Regions from separate parts of the Nonomuraea sp. NPDC049504 genome, predicted to be linked through region 2. Evidence: riboswitches for the same ligand, from Rfam matches in the RefSeq annotation. Region 2 holds a riboswitch; the other holds the start of a gene.
The links. A riboswitch is a leader RNA that binds a small molecule or an ion and turns the genes downstream of it on or off. The one in region 2 is predicted to bind S-adenosylmethionine.
Positions count from the first base shown of each region.

Region 1 (10,448 bases), on a different contig from region 2:
CTGCGTGATCTCGAACTCGACGCGCTGTCCCTGCTCGAGAGATCGGTACCCGTCCATCATGATCGCTGAGTAATGGACGAATACATCCTTACCACCGTCTACCGCGATGAAGCCGTAGCCCTTGTCCGCGTTGAACCACTTGACGGTGCCCTGCGCCACTTCCGACTCCTCTTACTGGTCTCCCAGATCTCGCCCATTCCTCCGCGAGACCTGTAATCGCCCGACTTAACAGAAAATCAGCCGGACGATCGCCCTCGACCATACCTGTGGGGAGGGGTTTGGCAACAGAGTCAATCTGGGAACTGCCTATTTCTTCTTCCCGAACCTGGTTCAACATTGAATTAGGCCCGGAAAAGGAGAAGGCGCCCACAAGGGGCGCCTTCTGGATGCGAGCCGCGACACTCAGCCGCCGGCGACCGCCGGGATGATGGAGATCTGAGTCCCCTCAGGGGCGGGAGTGTCGAGGCCCTCGGCGAAACGGACGTCCTCTTCCCCCACGTAAACGTTGACGAAACGACGAATCTTGCCCGATTCATCCAGAATTCTCGCGCCGATGCCCGGGTAGTCGGCGTCGAGCTTGATGAGCACGTCACGAAGCGTCGCGCCCTCGCCACTGACCTCCGCGTTGCCCCCGGTGTAGGTGCGCAGAATGGTGGGAATCCGCACAGAAACGCTCATGGTTTAAGTCGCCTTTCCTGGTTGTCAGACAGTCGCGCGGAACGCGTCGAGAGAGGGCCGGATCACGGCCGTGGGTGCGGCGTCGTCGCTGATCGCGTCGAGCGTCTTGAGCCCGTCACCGGTGTTGAGCACCACGGTGAGGGCGTCGGGGTCGAGCACGCCGTTCTCGGTGAGCTTCTTCAGCACGCCGACGGTGACGCCGCCCGCGGTCTCGGCGAAGACGCCCTCCGTCGAGGCCAGCAGCTTGATGGCGGCCACGATCTCGGCGTCGGTGACGTCCTCGACGGCTCCGCCGGTGCGCCGGGCGATGTCCAGCACGTACGGCCCGTCGGCCGGGTTGCCGATGGCCAGGGACTTGGCGATGGTGTCGGGCTTGACCGGCCGTACGACCTCGTGCCCCGCCTTGTACGCGGTCGACACCGGCGAGCACCCGGCCGCCTGCGCCCCGAAGATCTTGTACGGGGTGTCCTCGACCAGCCCCAGCTTCACCAGCTCCTTGAAGCCCTTGTCGATCTTCGTGAGCTGGGACCCGGAGGCGATGGGGATGATGATCTGCTCGGGCAGCCGCCAGCCGAGCTGCTCGGCGATCTCGTACGCGAGCGTCTTGGAGCCCTCGGCGTAGTAGGGCCGCAGGTTGACGTTGACGAATCCCCACTTGTCGCCCAGCGGGTCGCCGATGAGTTCGGAGCAGAACCGGTTGACGTCGTCGTACGTGCCCTCGATGCCGATGAGCTTCCCGCCGAAGACCCGCGCCATGGCGATCTTCGCCTGCTCCAGATTGGCCGGGATGAACACGCACGCGTCGAGCCCGGCCCGCGCGGCGGCGGCGGTGACGGCGCCGGCGAGATTGCCGGTGGAGGAGCAGGAAAGCGTGTGGAAGCCGAAGTTCCTGGCCGCTTCGACGGCCATGGCGACGACCCGGTCCTTGAAGGAGTGGGTGGGATTGCCGGAGTCGTCCTTCACGTAAAGGGACTTGATGCCGAGCGTTCGGCCGAGGTTTCCGGCCTTGACCAATTTCGTCCAGCCGGGGTTCATATTCGGCTTTTCGGTCACGTTCGCCGGAACCGGAAGGAGCGCCCGGTAACGCCAGATGTTGGCCGGGCCCGATGCGATCTGCTCGCGGGTCACCCGGCCGAAGTCGTAGGCCGCCTCGAGCGGCCCGAAACACTCCTGACACGCGAAGCTGGGACCCAGCGGGTAACGCGCGCCGCACTCGCGGCAGGACAGAGCGGTGGCAGGACCAAAGTCAAGCGACATGAAGCGAGGCCTTCCCTCATCTTCGCCCGCGGCCACCTTGACCGCGAACCGGAATTGGCACCTTGTCCCGGTCGGCCTCGCCTGGTCGCGAGTCGAAAGCCGGGAGGGTTGCCGGGGCTTCGCAGGGCCGGTCCCTCCACCCCTCTGGATGAGCAATATGAAGTTGTTGAAACGGACTCTACCCGCTTAAGTGGCCGCAATTACCACCCGTCTCACCATGTGAGACGGGTGGTCTCAGCGATAGTCCTCGCCCAGCACACCCTGCACGTACTTGCGTGCCTGATGGATGCGGGATTTCGCGGTGCCCAGCGGGATGCCGAGCTGCTCGGCCACCTCGTTGTAGTCGAGCTGGACGATGTCACGCAGCACCAGCGCCTGCGCCAGGTCGGGCTTGTCGGCCTCCAGGGCCTCCATCGCGTCGAGCAGGTCGAGCCGCGAGCCCGCGATCACGCTGACCCGCCGCACGTCGGGCTTCTGCATCGGCAGCTCGTCCGAGCTCTGCTCGGCCGCCCGCCGCTTCAGCGACCGGTACGTCGTGCGCGCGCAGTTGGCCGTCACGATGTGCAGCCACGTACTGAACCTGGCACGCCCCTCGAACCGCCCGATATTACGCGCGACAGCCAGCAACGTATCTTGCGAGGCCTCCTCCGCGTCCTGGTGATAAGGCAGGATTCGGGCGCAATGCCGCATCACATCGGGCTCTATCCGCGCCAGGAGCTCGCCGAGTGCGCGATGATCTCCGGCAGCGGCTGAGCGGGCGAGTTCCTCGGTTAGCTCATCAAGCGCCATAGCTGGGATCCTATGATCGAAAGGAGCCTAGATGAACAGCGTGCTGTTGGCCTCCAACAGAGGGCCGGTCTCCTTCACCGTCTCCGACGACGGCGAACTCACCATGAAGCGCGGCGGCGGCGGTCTCGTGTCGGGCCTGTCGGGCGTGGCCAAGGGCGACGGCGTGCTGTGGGTCTGCGCGGCGTTGTCCGACGGCGACCGCAGCGCCGTGCGGCAGGCCGGCGGCGGCCGGGTCGACCACGCGGGCTACGACACGGGCCCGATGCGCATGCTCGACATCCCGCCCGCCACCTTCCATCGAGCCTACAACGCGGTGGCCAACTCGACCCTGTGGTTCGTCAACCATCTGCTCTACGACATCCCCAACTCGCCCAACTTCGGCACCAGGTTCGAGCGCGAGTGGGAGTCATACCGCGACTACAACGGCGCTTTCGCGCTGGCGCTGGCCGAGGAGGCCGGCCACGGCGCGCGCGTGATGGTGCAGGACTACCACCTTACGCTGACCCCCGCCATGCTCAGGGCCGAACGGCCCGACCTGCGCATCGCGCACTTCAGCCACACCCCGTGGGCGCCGCCCGAATACTTCTCGCTGCTGCCCGACGACGTCGCCAAGGAGGTGCTCGAAGGCATCCTGGGCGCCGACCACGCCGGCTTCCTCACCGACCGGTGGGCGCAGGCGTTCATGGACTGCTGCGAGCGGCTGCTGGGCGCCGAGGCCGACCGCGTCGGGCGCAGCGTCACCCACGCCGGCAGGACCACCCGCATCGGCGTCCACAGCCTGGGAGTGGACGGCGCCGCGCTGTGGGAGCGGGCCTGCGAGCCCGACGTCGAGTCGCACATGACGGCGCTCAGGGAGCAGGTCGGCGGGCGCAGGCTGATCGTCCGCATCGACCGCACCGAGCTGTCGAAGAACATCGTGCGCGGGCTCAACGCCTACCGCGAGTTCCTCGCCGCCCACCCCGAGTGGCACGGCCGCGTGGTGCACCTCGCCTTCGCCTATCCCAGCCGGCACGACCTGCCCGAATACCGCGAGTACACCGCGTCTGTGCAGCGCTGCGCGCAGGAGATCGAGGACGAGTACGCCACCGAGGACTGGGACCCGCTCATCCTCAACGTCAACGACGACTATCCGCGCTCGCTGGCCGCCTACCGGATGGCCGACGTGCTGCTGGTCAACCCCATCCGCGACGGCATGAACCTGGTGGCCAAGGAGGGCCCCGTGCTGTCGCCGCACTGCGCGCTCGTGCTGTCGCGGGAGGCGGGCGCCGCGGCCGAGCTGGGCCAGCACGCGCTGCTCGTCAACCCGTACGACATCAGCGGCACCGCGGCCGCGCTGCACGAGGCGCTGGTCATGCCGGAGGACGAGCGGCGCAGCCGCCGCGACAAGCTGCGCGCCGCCGCGACCGCGCTGCCACCGCAACAGTGGCTCGCCGCCCAGCTCGAGGCCCTGGCCTGACGCGTCACGAGCGGGTGATCGCCGAGACCAGCTCCTCCAGCAGCCGCACCACGCCGTCGGGGCCGTCCACCACCAGGTCGGCGCGCTCCGCGAGCGCGGTGACCTCGGTCGAGCCGCTGCACACGGTCACGCCGGGGAGGCCGGACGCGCGTACGGCGTCGAACGCCGCCAGGTCACCGAGGTCGTCGCCGACGAACATGACCGAGCGCGCCTCCCGCTCCGTGAGGAACAGGCCGAGCGCGTGGCCCTTGTCCATGCCCGGCGGCCGCAGCTCCAGCACCATGCGGCCGGGCTCGATGACCAGCCCGTGCTTGTCGGCCAGCTTGGCGAGCGGCTCGCGCAGCGCGGCGAGCGCGCCCTCCGGGTCGGGGCTGCGCCTGGTGTGGACGGCCACGGCCCGCCCCTTGTCCTCGATGCGCACGCCCTGCACGCCCAGCGATTCGAGCAGCAGCGGCAGCTCGGCCTCCGCGTTGGGGACGCCGGGCGGCGGCGGGGGCGCGGAGACGCGGCCGTCCTCCCAGCGTTCGAAGCCGTAGTGGCCGAGCACCACCAGGCCGGGCACGTCGGCCAGGCCGGGTCCGAGCGCCAGGGCGGTGGCCGGGGGTCTGCCGGTCACGATGGCCACCGCTCCGACGTGGGCGCCCAGCTCGGCGAGTACGCCGGGCGCCTTCGGATGGATCACGGCCTGGGCGGGGTCGGGCACGATCGGCGACAGGGTGCCGTCGAAGTCGAGCCCGATCACGGCGCCCGCCGGATCGTGCACGATCGCTTCCATTCCAGGGATGTTCTTCACTCGGCTGCCGTACCCAGACGGTCAGGGACGCATGCCGAGCCTTCTGGCCGCACGGTCGCGCCGGCGCGTGGATCGTAATCTGCGCAGCCGCTTGACCAGCATCGGGTCCTGCTCCAGCGCCTCCGGCCGGTCGATCAGCTCACCGAGGAGCTGGTAGTAGCGCGTGGCGGAGAAGCCGAACGTCTCCTTGATGGCGTGCTCCTTCGCGCCCGCGTAGCGCCACCATTGGCGTTCGAAGGCGAGGAGATCGAGATCGCGTTGTGAGAGTGGTTGTCGGGACGGTTCCTGGGCAGCATTGTCACCGCTGAGCGGTGCTCCCATGGTGTCCTCCTCGAAAGGGGCGGGCGACGATCTCGCCGCCCGCACGCGGCCCGTTCGCCATCGTAATGTGCGGAGTGCGGCTGTTCACGACGGATTGGGAGACGTACAGTCACCAGATGTGACCTCTGTCATCACGCTCCTCACCGACTACGGGTTAGAGGATGGATATGTGGCGGCCTGTCATGGAGTGATCGCCGGGATAGCCCCTGAGGCCCGGGTGATCGACGTCTGTCACCTCATCCCGGCCGGCGATGTGCGGCGCGGCGCGGCGGTTCTGGCGCAGACCATCCCGTACCTCCCCGAGGGTATCCACATCGGTGCGGTCGATCCCGGGGCGGGTGGCGCGCGGCGGGCGGTGGCCGTCGAGGCGGGCGGCCGGGTGTTCATCGGGCCCGACAACGGGTTGCTGTCGTGGGCGGTGCACGCCAGCGGCGGCGCGCGGGCGGCGTACGAGATCACCAACGACGCCTACTTCCTGCGGCCTGCCTCGCCGACGTTCCCCGGGCGTGATGTGTTCGCTCCCGTGGCCGGGCGGCTCTACGGCGGGCTGCCCGCGGCCGAGCTGGGGCCGCGGCTGCCGGTGTCGCGGCTGGTCACGCTGCCCGAGCCGACCACGCTGCTGCGCGACGGCTCGGTGGAGGGCGAGGTGGTCTCGGTCGACCGCTACGGCAACACGCAGCTGTCGATCGGGGCCGGCGACCTGCGGTCGCTGGGCGTGCGGGTGGGCGACACGCTCGGGGTGTGGCTGGGGCGGCGGCAGCTCGCGCTGCCGTACCGGGAGACGTACGCGGCGGTGCCGCCGGGCGAGCTGGTGGCGTTCGCGGACTCGGCGGGGCTGATCGCGATCGCGGTCAACTGCGGTGACGCGGCCCAGCGGCTGGGCCTGCCACCCGGTGCACATGTCCGACTTTCCCCCTCTCCATAGGACAAACCGGAACTACTCCGCGTATCGGTCTGTTTACTGAAGCGTCCGTCCGTCGGCGTATCCGCGTGTCAGAATGCGAGCTGATCGGAGGCCCCTCCCCTCCCGCTCGAGGTCGACGTGTTCCAGTTGTCCGTTGTGCTGTCCTTCCTGCTGTCCGTGACCTGGCCCGCTCCCGTCCCGCCCGTGTCCGAGCGCTGGCGCGCCTGGCCGGTGACGCGCATCTTCCCCGCCACGGTGCCGGGGCACAGCCCCTCCGGGGCGCGGGTCACGTACGTGCTGGCCGGGGTCGCCCCCGAGGCCGCCTGCCCGGCCGCCTTCCATGCCGCGGCCGTGCTGCCCTACCGGCCCTACTGCCGCGTCGCCTTACGCGCCACCTACTCCGACAGCACCCAGACCTTCGTCGTCACCGCCGGCATCGCCGTGCTCGACCGGCCGGGATTCTCCCTCCACGGCTCGGGGCGGCCCGCGACCGTGCGGCCCGCGGCGTTCCCCGGCGGGCCCGCCGCCCGCTTCGGCGACCGCCAGTACGTCACCGGCGTCGTGCTCGGCTCCCCCGGGCGCTACCTGGTGGCGACGGCGGCCGGGTACGCCGACGGGCGGGCCTACCGTCCCGGCGACCCCGTGCCCTCCCGCCTGTGCGCCGCCGCCCGCCAGGTCGCCACGTCGCTGCACCGGGCGCTGACGCGATGAGGCGGATCGCCGTACCGGTCCTGCTGACCGTGCTGCTGTCGGGCCCCGTACCGGCCCTGGCGGGGGACGGCAGCGACGAGATGGCCGCCGCCGCGAGGGCCGGGCAGTGGCAGCTCCGCGCGCTGCGCCTGCCCGACGCCTGGCGCACCAGCAAGGGCGAGGGCGTCACGGTCGCGGTGCTCGACACCGGCGTCAACCCCGGGCACCCCGACCTGCGGGGCGCCGTCATCGAGGGCCCCGACCTCACCGACCCCGGCGGGGACGGGCGCGGGTGGGGCCCCCACGGCACCGCGATGGCCGGGCTGATCGCCGGGCGCGGGCACGGCGAAGGCGGCAAGGGCGGCGTGCTCGGCGTGGCGCCGGCCGCCACGGTGCTGTCGATCAGAGTCACTCTGGAGAACGGCGACCCGCGCCGCGCCCACCGGCAGCCCGGCTGGCGCGACGCGCTGGCCAGGGGCATCAGGTACGCCGCCGACCACGGCGCGGGCGTGATCAGCATGTCGCTGGGCGGCGGCAGCGGCGCGTGGGAGGGCTCGGCCGCCGAGGAGGAGGCCGTCCAGTACGCCATCGGCAAGGGCGCGGTGCTCGTGGCGTCGTCGGGCAACGACGGGGCCGCGGCGAACAGGAAGAACTTCCCCGCCGCCTACCCCGGCGTGATCGCCGTGGGCGCGGTGGACCGCCGGGGCAGGGTGGCCCGTTTCTCCAACCGGCAGGACTACGTGTCGGTGGTCGCGCCGGGCACGGACATCGTGACGGCCGACGGCGGCGACTCGTACGTGGTGGGCGACGGCACCAGCTCGGCCGCCGCCATGGTGGCGGGCATCGCGGCGCTGATCAGGTCGGCGCATCCGCACCTGTCGCCGTACCACGTGCGGCTGGCGATCGAGGAGGGCACCAGGCGCCGGCCCTGCGACGGCTACAGCCCGGCCTACGGGCACGGGGTGGCGGACGCGGCGCTGGCGCTGCGCGAGGCCGCCCGGCTGGCCGCGCCCGCCGTTATACCGCCGCTGCCGGGGCCCTACTTCGGCGACGGGCCCTATCCGGCGTCCAGGACGGCGGTGGTGGCGGGGATGGTGCTGCTGGTGGTCGTGATGTCGGGGTGGGTGGTGCTGCGCTCGCGGGAGCGGCGGAGGGATTCAACCTAGCAAGCGCTTGTGTGATACTCCGAGCTATGACGTACGCGATCGACGGCTGGTTCGCGGTCGAGCCCGGCGGTGTCCGCCTGCTCGGCACCCGGTGCGCGGGCTGCGGCACCGTCTGCTTCCCGCCCCGCCGGGACTCCTGCCCCAACCCGCGCTGCGAGGTCACCGACATGGAGGAGACCCTGCTGCCCAGGCGCGGCCGGGTCTGGTCGTACACCAATGCCTGCTACCCGCCGCCCGCGCCGTACGTGGCGGCGCAGCCGTACGAGCCGGTCACGCTCGCCGCGGTCGAGCTGGACGAGGTCGGCATCGTCGTGCTCGGCCAGGTCAAGGGCCTGACGGTGGAGCAGCTCGCGGTGGGCATGGAGCTGGAGCTGACCTCGGGCGAGCTGGCCGACGGGCCGCTGATGTGGATGTGGGGGCGGGCCTCATGAACGTGGCCGTGCTGGGCACCGGGATGCACCCGTGGGGCAAGTGGGGCCGGCCCTTCCTGGAGTACGGCCTGGCCGCCGCCCGCGCCGCCCTCGACGACGCCGGGCTGGCCTGGACCGATGTGCAGTTCGTCGTCGGGGCCGACACGATCAGGAACGGCTATCCCGGCTTCGTCTCCGGCGCCTCCTACGCCAGGGCGCTCGGCTGGTCGGGCGCCAGGGTCGCCTCCTGCTACGCGGCCTGCGCGTCGGGGGCGCAGGCGCTGGACATCGCGCGTACCAGGATCCTCGCCGGGCTCTGCGACGTCGCGCTGGTGATCGGCGCGGACGCGGCGCCGAAGGGCTTCTTCACCCCCGTCGGCGGCGAGCGGCCCGACGACCCCGACTGGCTGCGTTTCCGGCTGCTCGGCGCGACCAACCCGGCGTACTTCGCGCTCTACGCCCGCCGCCGCATGGCCCTGCACGGCTCGACCCCTGCCGACTTCGCCGCCGTCAAGGTCAAGAACGCGCTGGCCGGCTCGCTCAACCCGATGGCCCGCTACCGCAAGCCGGTGACCGCCGAGCAGGTGCTGGCCTCCCCCATGGTGGCCGATCCGCTGCGGCTCATGGACGTCTGCGCCACCTCCGACGGGGGCGCGGCGGTGGTGCTGGCGTCGGAGTCGTACGCGCGCCGCCACGGCGTCGCCGCCCCCGTCCGCCTGGCGGCCGTCTCCACGGTCACCCCCGTCTTCCCCAACACGGTGCTGGAGCTGCCCGACTTCGCGACCGACTCGTGCGCCGCCGTGCCGCCGCCCGAGCGTCCGTTCCGCGCCTCGATCGCGTACGCCGCCTACGAGGAGGCCGGCATCGGCCCTGAGGACGTGTCGCTGGCCGAGGTCTACGACCTGTCCACGGCGCTGGAGCTGGACTGGATGGAGGACGTCGGGCTCTGCCCGCCCGGCGAGGCCGACAAGCTGCTCAGGGACGGGCAGACCGCCCTGGGCGGCCGGATCCCGGTGAACCCGTCCGGCGGCCTGGCCTCCTTCGGCGAGGCCGTGCCCGCCCAGGCCATCGCCCAGCTCTGCGAGCTGACCACGCAGCTGCGCGGCCGGGCCGGCGCCCGCCAGGTGCCCGCCGCCCGCGTCGGCCTCGCGGCCAACCAAGGGCTGTTCGGCCACGGCTCCGCGCTGATCGTCACCGCCTGAGCATGCGAAACGCCCCAGGGAGCAGGTCCCCGGGGCGTTTCAGGCGGTTCTAACCAGATCTAACCTACGTGCACCACGTCGTGCGTCTCGGCGAAGTGGCAGGCGCTGGCATGGCCCGTACCGGGCCTGATCTGCAGCAGCGGCTCCTCTTCCGCGCAGATCTCCTGCGCCTTCCAGCACCGCGTACGGAACCGGCAGCCGCTCGGCGGGTTGGCCGGCGAGGGCGGGTCACCCTGGAGGATGATCCGCTCCCGCTGCTCGCGCCCGTCAGGGTCGGGCACCGGCACCGCCGACAGCAACGCCTGCGTGTAGGGGTGCGCGGGACGGTCGTAGATCTCGGCGTCCTTGCCCAGCTCCACGAACTTGCCCAGGTACATCACGCCCACCCGGTCGGAGATGTGGCGCACCACCGACAGGTCGTGGGCGATGAAGATGTACGCGAGACCGAACTCGCTCTGCAGCCGCTCCAGGAGGTTGATCACCTGCGCCTGGATCGACACGTCGAGCGCGGAGACCGGCTCGTCACAGACGATGATCTCCGGCTGCAGCGCCAGGCCGCGGGCGATGCCGATGCGCTGCCGCTGGCCGCCGGAGAACTGGTGCGGGTAGCGGTTGATGTGCTCGGGGTTGAGCCCGACCACCTCCAGCAGCTCCTGCACCTTCTTGCGCCGGTCACCCTTGGGTGCGACCTCGGTGTGGATCTCGTACGGCTCGCCGATGATGTCGCCGACGGTCATCCGGGGGTTCAGCGAGGTGTACGGGTCCTGCATCACCATCTGGAT
Region 1 is NZ_JBFAPT010000019.1:196,333-206,780, forward strand. Features, by position in the region: gene AB0K28_RS32350 (cold-shock protein) at 1-159, opposite strand, end outside; gene AB0K28_RS32355 (MoaD/ThiS family protein) at 403-678, opposite strand; gene thrC (threonine synthase) at 703-1,935, opposite strand; SAM riboswitch class I at 1,949-2,090, opposite strand; gene AB0K28_RS32365 (RNA polymerase sigma factor) at 2,170-2,724, opposite strand; gene AB0K28_RS32370 (trehalose-6-phosphate synthase) at 2,756-4,180, shown strand; gene otsB (trehalose-phosphatase) at 4,185-4,955, opposite strand; gene AB0K28_RS32380 (DUF3263 domain-containing protein) at 4,995-5,294, opposite strand; gene AB0K28_RS32385 (SAM-dependent chlorinase/fluorinase) at 5,413-6,219, shown strand; gene AB0K28_RS32390 (hypothetical protein) at 6,346-6,909, shown strand; gene AB0K28_RS32395 (S8 family serine peptidase) at 6,906-8,054, shown strand; gene AB0K28_RS32400 (OB-fold domain-containing protein) at 8,081-8,485, shown strand; gene AB0K28_RS32405 (lipid-transfer protein) at 8,482-9,666, shown strand; gene AB0K28_RS32410 (dipeptide ABC transporter ATP-binding protein) at 9,726-10,448, opposite strand, start outside.
Region 1: another riboswitch for S-adenosylmethionine. It lies ahead of thrC (threonine synthase); the one in region 2 lies ahead of AB0K28_RS10470 (aminotransferase class V-fold PLP-dependent enzyme).

Region 2 (10,448 bases):
GTCCGCCGCTTCAGGCGGCGACGGTGATCGTTCACGCCTTCATGCGGGGGTGGCCGTCAGGTTCAGCGCGTGGAGGCCGCGGATGACGTAGCCCGGCTTCCATTCGGGCTCTTCCCGCAGCTCCAGCTTCGACGTGCGGTCGAGCAGGGCGCCGAACGACTCCGCCAGCTCGATCCTGGCCAGCGGCGCGCCCAGGCAGAAGTGGATGCCGGCGCCGAACGAGATGTGCGGATTGTCGGCGCGGCCCACGTCGAGCCGGTCAGGGTCGGCGAACACCTCGGGGTCCCTGTTGGCCGAGCCGAACAGCAGGGCCACCTCCGAGCCGCGCGGGATGCGTACGCCGTGCACCTCGATGTCCTCAAGCACCCACCGCTCGAACATCTGCAGCGGCGTGTCCCACCGCATCAGCTCCTCGACCGCGGTGGGCAGCAGCGAGCGGTCGGCGCGCAGCCTGGCCAGCTCGGCCGGGTTGCGGAACAACGACCACCAGCCGTTGCCCGTCACGTTCACGGTGGCCTCGTGACCGGCGTTGAGCAGCAGCACGCAGGTGCCGACCAGCTCGTCCTCGGTCAGCTCGCCGATCTGGGTGAGCGCGCTGACGAGGTCGTCGCCGGGGTTGGCGCGCCGGTCGGCGGCCAGGGCCTTGAGGTAGTCGGAGAACTCCGTGGCCGCGCGCACGGCGGTGTGCTGGGCCTCCAGGGTGGGGTTGAGCTCGTACATGCCGCAGATGTCGGCCGACCAGGGGCGCAGCAGGTGGCGGTCACCGTCGGGGATGCCGAGCATCTCCGCGATGACGGTGACCGGCAGCGGCTCGGCGACCTCGGCGATGAGGTCGCCGCCGCCCTTCTCCACGTACGCATCCACGAGCTCGCCCGCCATGGCCCTGACGCGGGGCCGCAGCGACTCGACCATGCGCGGCGTGAACGCCTTGGAGACCAGCCGGCGCAACCGCGTGTGCACCGGCGGCTCCACGTCGAGCATGCCCGCCCTGATCACGCGCCAGAACGGCTCCTGGAACTCCGGCTCAGCCGGCCTGCCGAACTCCTCGTGGCCTGCCACGTGCAGGTACGAGCGGCCCAGGCGGCGATCCCTGAGCAGCGCGTTGACGTCGGCGTGCCGGGAGATCAGCCATTGGCCCGTCGGCTCGAAGTAGCTGACGGGCGCCTCGCGCCGCAGCTCCTCGTAGACGCGGTACGGGTACGCCACGAATTCCGGATTCCAAGGATCAAAGCCCACTATTTCATCTTAGAAGCGGACGCCTCCCTCTTCGCGTTCCTGCTCCGCACCCGGATGTTGAGCAGCTCGACCACGACGGAGAACGCCATCGCGAAGTAGATGTAGCCCTTGGGGATGTGCTGGTCGAGACCCTCGGCCACGAGCATCACGCCGATGAGCACCAGGAACGCCAGCGCCAGCATCTTGATCGTGGGGTGGCTGTCCACGAACCGGCTGATCGGCCCGGACGCGAACAGCATCACGACCACGGCCACCACGACCGCCGCGATCATGACGCCGAGCTCGTCCACCATGCCGACCGCGGTGATCACCGAGTCGAGCGAGAACACGATGTCCAGCACCATGATCTGCAGGATCACGGAGGTGAAGGAGACGGCCGCGGGCTTCTTGCCGTCCTTGTCGTGAGGCGCCTCCATGTTGTGGTGGATCTCGGTGACGCTCTTGCCCAGCAGGAACAGGCCGCCGAACAGCAGGATCAGGTCACGTCCCGAAATCTCATGACCGAGGACCTCGAACAACGGCTCGGTGAGCTGCACCACCCACGACAGCCCCAGCAGCAGGAGCAGCCGGCTGACGAGTGCCGCGCCCAGGCCGAGCACGCGGGCCCGGTCGCGCTGCTCGGGTGGCAGCTTCCCGGCGAGGATGGAGATGAAGATGATGTTGTCGATCCCCAGCACGATCTCCAGGGCGACCAGGGTTAAAAAGCCGATCCAGATCTGCGGATCGGCCACCCAGTCGAGCATCGGGTACCTCCATGACTCGAGGGCAGGCGGGTTTCCGGTAGCAACGAGCCGGAGGCCGCAGAAGTTCACGGCTTGCGATTTCCGCCCGGGTGTCGGTTATAGTTCCCCTCGTAGGTCATGAGTGCCAGCGTCAAGCCCCGGCTAGCTGGCCGGCAACCCTCGCGTCCGCGGCGGGGTGCCCCGGGTGAAGACCTGGTCCGTCACGAGGTGTGGCGGGCAAGCGCGGGCTCCTCGGCTGCTTCCAGGGGTCCGATGACCCCGAGGAGGTTCGCCGTGTCCACTCTGACGATCTTCAGCAACGCCCGCGCCGCCGAGGAGACCCCGGCGCCCGCCACGCAGGCCCGGCCGATCCCCGCCGTCCTGGGCGCCGACCTCGAAGTGCCGGTCAAGGGCGGCCGCCTGGTCGGCTACGCCAACCTCGACTACGCCGCCAGCGCCCCCTGTCTCGAGCCGGTCAGCGCCGCCGTCACCGCCGCGCTCCCGGCCTACTCCAGCGTCCACCGCGGCGCCGGCTACGCCTCCCAGCTCACCACCGCCAGGTACGAGCAGGCCCGCCACACCGTACGCGCCTTCGTCGGCGCCCGCCCCGACGACGCGGTGATCTTCACCCGCAACACCACCGACGCCACGAACCTGCTGGCCGGCTGCCTGCCCGAAGGCACCACCACGGTCGTCTTCGACACCGAGCACCACGCCTCCCTGCTGCCCTGGCCGAACGCGGTCCGGCTGGCCCCGCCCGCTTTCCCCGGCGAGGCCGTGCGCGCCGCCGACGAGACGCTCGCCGCCATCGAAGGGCCCAAGCTGCTCGTCGTCACCGCCGCCTCCAACGTCACCGGCGAGCTGTGGCCCATCGCCGCCCTGGCCCACATCGCGCACCGGCACGGCGCGCGGATCCTGGTGGACGCGGCGCAGCTCGTACCGCATCGGCAGCTCAACCTGACCGCGCTCGACCTCGACTACGTGGCCTTCTCCGGCCACAAGCTGTACGCGCCGTTCGGCGCGGGCGCGCTGGTCGGGCGGCGGGACTGGCTGGCCGCGGGCGAGCCGTACCTCAAGGGCGGCGGCGCCGTCCGCTCGGTCGGCGAGAGCGCCGCGAACGTCGAGTGGCACGACGACCCCGAGCCGCGCCACGAGGCGGGCACCCCCAACGTGCTGGGCGCCATCGCGCTGGCCGCGGCCTGCGACGCGCTGACCGCGACCGGCTGGACCGAGCTGGTGCGCGAGGAGGAGCGGCTGATCGCGCGGCTGCGTGCCGGGCTGGCCTCCATCGACGGGGTACGCGAGCTGTCCCTGTGGGGTCCCGACCACCCCCGGGTCGGCATCGTGTCGTTCACCGTGGCCGGGTACTCGGCGCGGGAGGTGGCCGAGGTGCTGTCCGGCGAGTACGGCATCGGGGTGCGCGACGGGAAGTTCTGCGCGCACCCGTTCGTCCGTCATCTGCTGGGCGCCTCCGACGGCGGCTGCGAGGACGGCACCGCGTCCGCCGTGCGGGCCTCGATCGGCATCGGCACGACGCAGGAACACGTGGACCGGCTGGTGTCGGCCCTGCGCGACCTGGTCGCACGCTGACGCCCAGCGGCCTCACCGAGCGGCCTTTCCGGGCGGCCTTTCCGGGCGGCCTTTCCGGGCGGCCTTTCCGGGCGGCCCGTCCGCCGGGCTCAGCGGTTCGGTGGCTTACGGTGCTGGGGCGGCTCGTCGGCGACCAGGGAGTCGATCTCCCGCATGTCCTCGTCGTTGAGCCGGCTCTGCCGCGGCTCCTGCTGGGGCGCGCCCGGCTGCCTGGGGACGTCGGGCGGCTCCTCGGTGGTGGACCGGGCGGGCGTGGTGGGCCCGCCGTAGGAGCCGGTGTCCGTGGTGCCGTAAGAGCCCGTGGTGGTGTCCGTCCTGTTCGGCCGGTACGACACCAGGTCCTCCTCGGCGGCCCGGCGGTCGTGCCGCCGCCGGAACATCGACGACAGGATGCCGTCGATCCCGATGCGCCCGCCGCCCAGTGCCAGGAACAGCAGACAGAGCGCGCCGAGCGCCGCCGCGAGCTCCCAGCCGCCTTCCTGCACCATGATGCCCTTGTCCCAGTGCGCGAAGATGATCGCGCCCAGCATGTTGAGCAGCAGCAGCAGCGCCACAGGGCGGACCGCCAGCCCGATGATCAGCAGCACCCCGCCGATGAGCTCGACGACCATGGCGTACCCGGCGGCCAGCTCGGGCATCGGGATGCCCATCTCGCCGAATCCGCTCGCGATCGCGGAGTGCCCGCCCTGCCACTTCTGCCAGCCGTGCGCGACGAAAATCACGCCGGTGATGACGCGCGCGATCAGGGCCGCGATGTCGAAGAGAACTCTCTTCATGGTCCTATCTCCCCCCGTTCCAGCTATTCCTCCCCCTGTCCGGCTATGGGATGTCATCGCATGCCATCTCTTGACCAACCCCCTAGCTGGATCACCAGCGACGACGGTGGCAGCATGGCCGTATGACGGAACGTGTGGTCGGAATCGGCGCGGGCGCGAAAGAGCTGGCCACCGAGGACATGATCCTCAACATCGGGCCGCAACACCCCTCCACCCACGGCGTGCTGCGGCTGCGGCTGACGCTCGACGGCGAGCGCATCGCCACCGCCGAGCCGATCATCGGCTACATGCACCGGGGCGCGGAGAAGCTGTTCGAGGTGCGCGACTACCGTCAGATCATCATGCTCGCCAACCGGCACGACTGGCTGTCGGGGTTCGCGAACGAGCTTGGCGTGGTCATCGCCGCCGAGCGCATGCTGGGCATGGAACCGCCGGTGCGCGCCGTCTGGGCCCGCACGCTGCTCGCCGAGCTCAACCGGGTGCTCAACCATCTGATGTTCCTCGGCTCCTACCCGCTTGAGCTGGGCGCGATGACGCCGCTGTTCTACTCCTTCAACGAGCGCGAGCGCATCCAGGCCGTCATGGAGGAGATCTCCGGCGGGCGCATGCACTACATGTTCAACCGGGTCGGCGGGCTCAAGGAGGACCTGCCGCTGGGCTGGCTCGACCGGGTGTCGGCGGCCGTCGCGGAGACCCGCCGCCGGGTGCCCGACATCGAGAACCTCATCCTGCACAACGAGATCTTCATCGCCCGCACCAAGGGGGTGGGGGTGCTGACCCGGGAGCAGATCCTGCAGTACGGCGTCAGCGGCCCCATCGCCCGTGCCTCCGGGGTGGACATCGACCTGCGGCGCGACGATCCGTACCTGGCCTATGGGGAGCTGCCGGTGAAGGTCGTCACGCGGAGCGCGGGCGACTGCCACGCGCGCTTCGAGGTGCTGCTCGACCAGCTCAAGGTCTCGCTCGACCTGGCCGAGGTCTGCGTCGAGCGGCTGCGCTCGCTGCCGCCTGGGCCGATCAACCAGCGGCTGCCCAAGGTGCTGAAGGTGCCGGAGGGGCACACGTACGCGTGGACCGAGAACCCGCTCGGCATCAACGGCTACTACCTGGTCTCCAAGGGCGACAAGACGCCGTGGCGGCTCAAGCTGCGCTCGGCGTCGTACAGCAACATCCAGGTGCTGCGGGAGATCCTGCCCGGGCACCTGGTGGCCGACATGGTGGCCATCCTCGGCTCGATGTTCTTCGTCGTGGGTGACATCGACAAGTGAGCGGGCAACAACGGGACAAATACGTCGACTGGCTGCGGGCGCTCAGCCTGATCGTCGTGGTGGTCTGGCACTGGGCGTTCACCATCCTCGAATGGAAGCCGCACGGCCCCGAGCCGACCAGCCCGCTCGGCTTCACCTCAGGGTTATGGATTCTCACCTGGCTGCTGCAGGTGCTGCCGCTGTTCTTCTACGTCGGCGGGCACGTGCACCTGCTGTCGTGGCGGCGGGCCAAGGGGCGCGGGACCGGCATCGGGGCGTTCGTGCTGCGGCGCATCCGCGCGCTCGCCTTACCCGCGCTGTTCCTGTCCGGGGTGTGGGTCGTCATCGGGGCGGTGGTGACGTACACGTTCGGGGTGGACTGGATGTGGCGGGTGGTGCTGCTGGTGCTCAGCCCGCTGTGGTTCCTCGGCGTCTACCTCGTGCTCATCGCGCTGCTGCCGGTCGCGCTGTGGGTGCACCGCCGCTACGACGTGCTCGCGCTGATCTGGCTCGGCGGCACGGCGCTCGTCGTGGACGTGCTGCGCTTCCGCTACGGCATCGAGTGGGCCGGCTGGCTCAACATGATCGTCGTCTGGGGCCTCGCCCACCAGGCCGGCTTCTTCTACGACCGGGTCGTGGAGCTGCCGCGCCGCTACGACGCCGCCCTGCTGTGGACCGGGCTGTTCGCCCTGTTCGGGCTGGTGTACTCGGGCATCTACCCCGGCTCGATGGTCGGCGTGCCGGGCGACAAGTGGTCGAACATGGCACCGCCCACGTTCGTCATCGTCGCGCTGCTGCTGTTCCAGATCGGGCTCGTCGAGGTGCTGCGCCCGGCCATGGAGCAGGTGCTGGAGCGGCCGCGCTGGCGGCGGCTCAACGACTTCATCAACCGGTACTCGCTACCGCTGTTCCTCTTCCACACCACCGGCATGGCCATCTCGCTGGGCCTGTCGTGGTGGCTCTTCGGCACGCTCGGCGACCAGATCCCGCCCGACCTGAAATGGTGGCTCGAACGCCCGATCGCCATCATCGGGCCGCTGATCTGCACCACTCCGGTCATCTACCTCTTCGGCCGGCGCCGGGCTTCCGTCCGGCAAACGCAGGACAAGGGTGTCGGCGGATCCATAAGCTCGACGCATGGCTGAGATCGCCTTCCGGGCCAACGCCGAAGACGAACGGATCATCCGTACCGCGTTGCGGGAAGGTGAACGGCCCAGCGACGTGCTGCGTCGCGCACTGCGCCTGCTGCAGCGGGAGATGTGGCACGACCGCCTCGCCGCCGCCGAGCAGCGGGCCGTGGAGGGCCTGCCCGACGAGCGCTAGCGGCGCTCCTCGTCCTCCGGCTTCTTCGGCACCCGGCAGCAGTGCTCCAAGTAGAGGGCCGCGCAGACGAGCAGCACGCAGGAGACGAACGAGCCGGTCGAGATGAAGAACTCGCCGCGCGGCGTCTCCCTGTCGAGGAGCTGCACCGTGTGGAGCGCGAAGCCGGCGAAGACGCCGCCGAACACCGCGCCCGCGTACGCCGACGCCTTGCCCAGCGCCGCCAGCCTGGCCACCGCGAGCGGCTCGACCGGCTTGGTGCCCGGCTTGCGGGCGAGCCTGGCCTTGGTGGCCCAGCCGCTGTAGCCCTCGCCGAGCGCCAGCAGGAGCAGGGTGGGGATGGCGGTCCACGGCAGCAGCGGCAGCCTGCCGTAGTCGCTCATCATGATCGCCGCCCAGGTGGCGAGGGCGACGACGACCAGGATGCCGACGAGGGGGCCGGGGGACGTGGGCTTCAATCGGGCCTCTGCAGCTTGAGATCCTCGCGCAGGCGTACGCCTCGCCGGTCGAGCCCTTCGAGCAGCCCCGCCACCGCGCCCTTGCCGGGCAGCACCCCCTCGGGGTCGCAGTCGGCCCACGGCACCAGCACGAACGCCCGCTCGTGCGCCCGGGGATGCGGCAGCGTCAGCTCGGGGTCGTCGGAGACGACGTCGCCCACCACGATCAGGTCGATGTCGAGAGTGCGCGGGCCCCAGCGTTCGAGGCGCTCACGACCGAACGCGTTCTCCACGCCCAGCGCCCGCTCCAGCAGCGTCTGCGGCTCCAGCGTGGTCTCCGCGATGACGATCGCGTTGAGGTAGGGCCGCTGCCCGCCCGGACCGCCCACCGGGTCGGTCTCATAGACCGGGGACGCCTTGACGAACTCCAGGCCAGGCGCGTCGAACAGGGTGTCCAGCGCGTCCTGCAAGGTCGTGAACCTGCGTCCCAGGTTGCTGCCGAGAGAGAGGACCACCTTCATCCGCGGCTCCGCTCGATGGTCACGATCACGTCGTCGAACGGCACCGGGATCGGCGCCGCCGGTTTGTGCACGCTCACCTCGGCCTTGTGCACCAGCTCGTTGGCCAGGCACACGTCGGCGAGCCGCTGCGCGAGCGTCTCGATCAGCTCGACCGGCTCGCCCTCCACCACCGCGGCCAGCGCCTGCGCCAGCTCCCCGTAGTGGACCGTCTTGGTGAGGTCGTCGCCGGCCGCCGCCGGCGCGGTGTCGAGGAACAGCGTCGCGTCCACCACGAACTCCTGCCCGAGCTCACGCTCGGCAGCGAGCACGCCGTGCCGGCCCCGGGCGCGCAGGCCCTTGAGGGTGATGCGGTCAGCGCTCAAGCTCGCCTTCCTCCTCCTCGTCGTCGTCGGCCTGCAGCACCGGCGACCCGTGGTGCATCCACAACCGCCAGCCCTGCGCGGTGCGGATGTAGACGTTGCTGGCCACCACCTTGCCCGCGGCGAAGCTGGCCTCACCCTCCTCCCCCGCGGTCAGGATGTTCTCCACACAGGTCAGCACGGCCACGTCACCCAGCACCGTCGTGTTGACGTCGGTCAGCACGAACTGGATGTAGGTGGTGTTGGCCATGATCAGGGCCCACGACCGCAGCACCTCGGAGCGGCCCGACAGCAGGGTCCAGCCCGGGTGTACGCAACTCACCTGGTCGTCGGTGGTGTCCTCGGCCCAGATCTCGGTCATCTTGTCCAGGTCGCCGCTCTCGATGGCGGTGTAGAACTCCTGGTTGACCGTCTCGATGGCGGCGGTGTCGACGCTCATGTGCCTGCTCCGGCTCTCTTCCATGCGGCGGCCACGCGCACGGCATCGGCATTGGGACCTACTTCGTGCACGCGTACGCACCAGGCTCCGGCGTGCGCGGCCAGTGCGGTCACGGCCAGCGTGGCGTCGTCGCTGCGACTGAACGGCCGGGGCGTGCCGTCGGGTTCGGCCAGCAGGCGCCCCAGGAACCGTTTACGTGAAGCCCCGATGAGCAGCGGGAAGCCGAGCTCCGCGAGTTGCGGGATGCCGGCCAGCACCGCCCAGTTGTGTTCGGCGTTCTTGGCGAAGCCCAGGCCCGGGTCGAGCACGATCTGCTCCTCCGTGACGCCCTCCGCCATCACCAGATCGACCCGCTTGCTCAGCTCTTCGCGCACCTCCGTCACCACGTCGGTGTAGACGGCGCGGGACTCCATGTCGTGGCTGTGCCCCCGCCAGTGCATCACCACGTAGGAGACGCCGGTGTCGGCCACCACGCGCGGCATCTCCGGGTCGGCCAGGCCGCCGCTGACGTCGTTGACGAGCCGCGCGCCCGCCTCGACCGCCGCCCGCGCCACCTCGGCCCGCATCGTGTCGACGCTGACCACCACGCCGTCGGCGGCCAGCGCCCTGATCACCGGGACGACCCTGGCCAGCTCTTCGTCCAGCGGCACCCGGGCCGCGCCAGGGCGGGTGGACTCGCCGCCCACGTCGACGATGTCGGCCCCCTGATTCACCAGGTCGAGGCCGTGCTGGACGGCGGCGTCGGCGCCGAACCACTTGCCGCCGTCAGAGAACGAGTCGGGCGTCACGTTGACCACACCCATGACGAGGCACCGATCCGCACCTCCCGGCACGTTGATGGGCACGCTAGTCATGGGCCAAGCCTAGGCGCTTCCCCACACCTGCTGACATCGTGGGTACCCCGTTCGCCGCTCGCGACCTGATCAGCGCCCCAGGATGAGCGCCATGGCCTCGGACCGGGTCTTGTCGCTCGTACGGAAGTCGCCCCGCACGGCCGACGTGACGGTCTTGGCGCCCGGCTTGCGTACGCCGCGCATCGTCATGCACAGGTGCTCGCACTCCACCACCACGATCACCCCGCGCGGCTCCAGCACCCGCATGAGCGCGTCGGCGATCTGCGAGGTCATCCGCTCCTGCACCTGCGGCCGGCGGGCGAACACGTCGACCAGCCTGGCCAGCTTCGACAGCCCCGTGACCTGGCCCTTCGCGTTGGGGATGTAGCCCACGTGGGCCAGGCCGTGGAACGGGACCAGGTGGTGCTCGCAGGTCGAGTAGACCTCGATGTCACGCACGAGCACCATCTCGTCGTGATCGACGTCGAAGACCTTGTTGAGCACCTCTTCCGGCGTCTGGCCGAGCCCGGAATACTGCTCGGCCATCGCGCGGGCGACCCTGGCGGGCGTCTCGACCAGGCCGTCGCGGTCGGGATCCTCGCCGATGGCGTAGAGGATCTCGCGTACGGCCTTCTCGATCCGCCCGAGGTCGACGTCGTGCTGCGTCACGTACTTTCCCCGGAGGGCAGGGCGTCCTGGTGGCCCGAGGTGAGCGAGCCGTTGGCCGACTGCTCCTTCGGGGTCAGGATCGGCGGCCGGTCGGACGGCAGCCGCTTGCCGTAGCCCGCGTAGGACGGGCGGTGCTCCTTGACCACCACGGGGGCGAAGATCTGCAGCACCTGCTCGCGGGAGAGCGTCTCCTTCTCCATGAGCTCCAGCACCAGGTTGTCGAGCACGTCGCGGTATTGGACCAGGATGTCCCACGCCTGGTCGTGCGCCGTCTCGATCATCCGGCGGACCTCCTCGTC
Region 2 is NZ_JBFAPT010000004.1:304,548-314,995, forward strand. Features, by position in the region: gene AB0K28_RS10460 (cytochrome P450) at 40-1,236, opposite strand; gene AB0K28_RS10465 (TerC family protein) at 1,236-1,979, opposite strand; SAM riboswitch class IV at 2,093-2,208, shown strand; gene AB0K28_RS10470 (aminotransferase class V-fold PLP-dependent enzyme) at 2,253-3,548, shown strand; gene AB0K28_RS10475 (DoxX family protein) at 3,638-4,324, opposite strand; gene AB0K28_RS10480 (NADH-quinone oxidoreductase subunit D) at 4,447-5,592, shown strand; gene AB0K28_RS10485 (acyltransferase) at 5,589-6,716, shown strand; gene AB0K28_RS10490 (hypothetical protein) at 6,709-6,894, shown strand; gene AB0K28_RS10495 (DUF3180 domain-containing protein) at 6,891-7,349, opposite strand; gene folK (2-amino-4-hydroxy-6-hydroxymethyldihydropteridine diphosphokinase) at 7,346-7,849, opposite strand; gene folB (dihydroneopterin aldolase) at 7,846-8,211, opposite strand; gene AB0K28_RS10510 (nuclear transport factor 2 family protein) at 8,201-8,647, opposite strand; gene folP (dihydropteroate synthase) at 8,644-9,450, opposite strand; gene folE (GTP cyclohydrolase I FolE) at 9,571-10,149, opposite strand; gene ftsH (ATP-dependent zinc metalloprotease FtsH) at 10,146-10,448, opposite strand, start outside.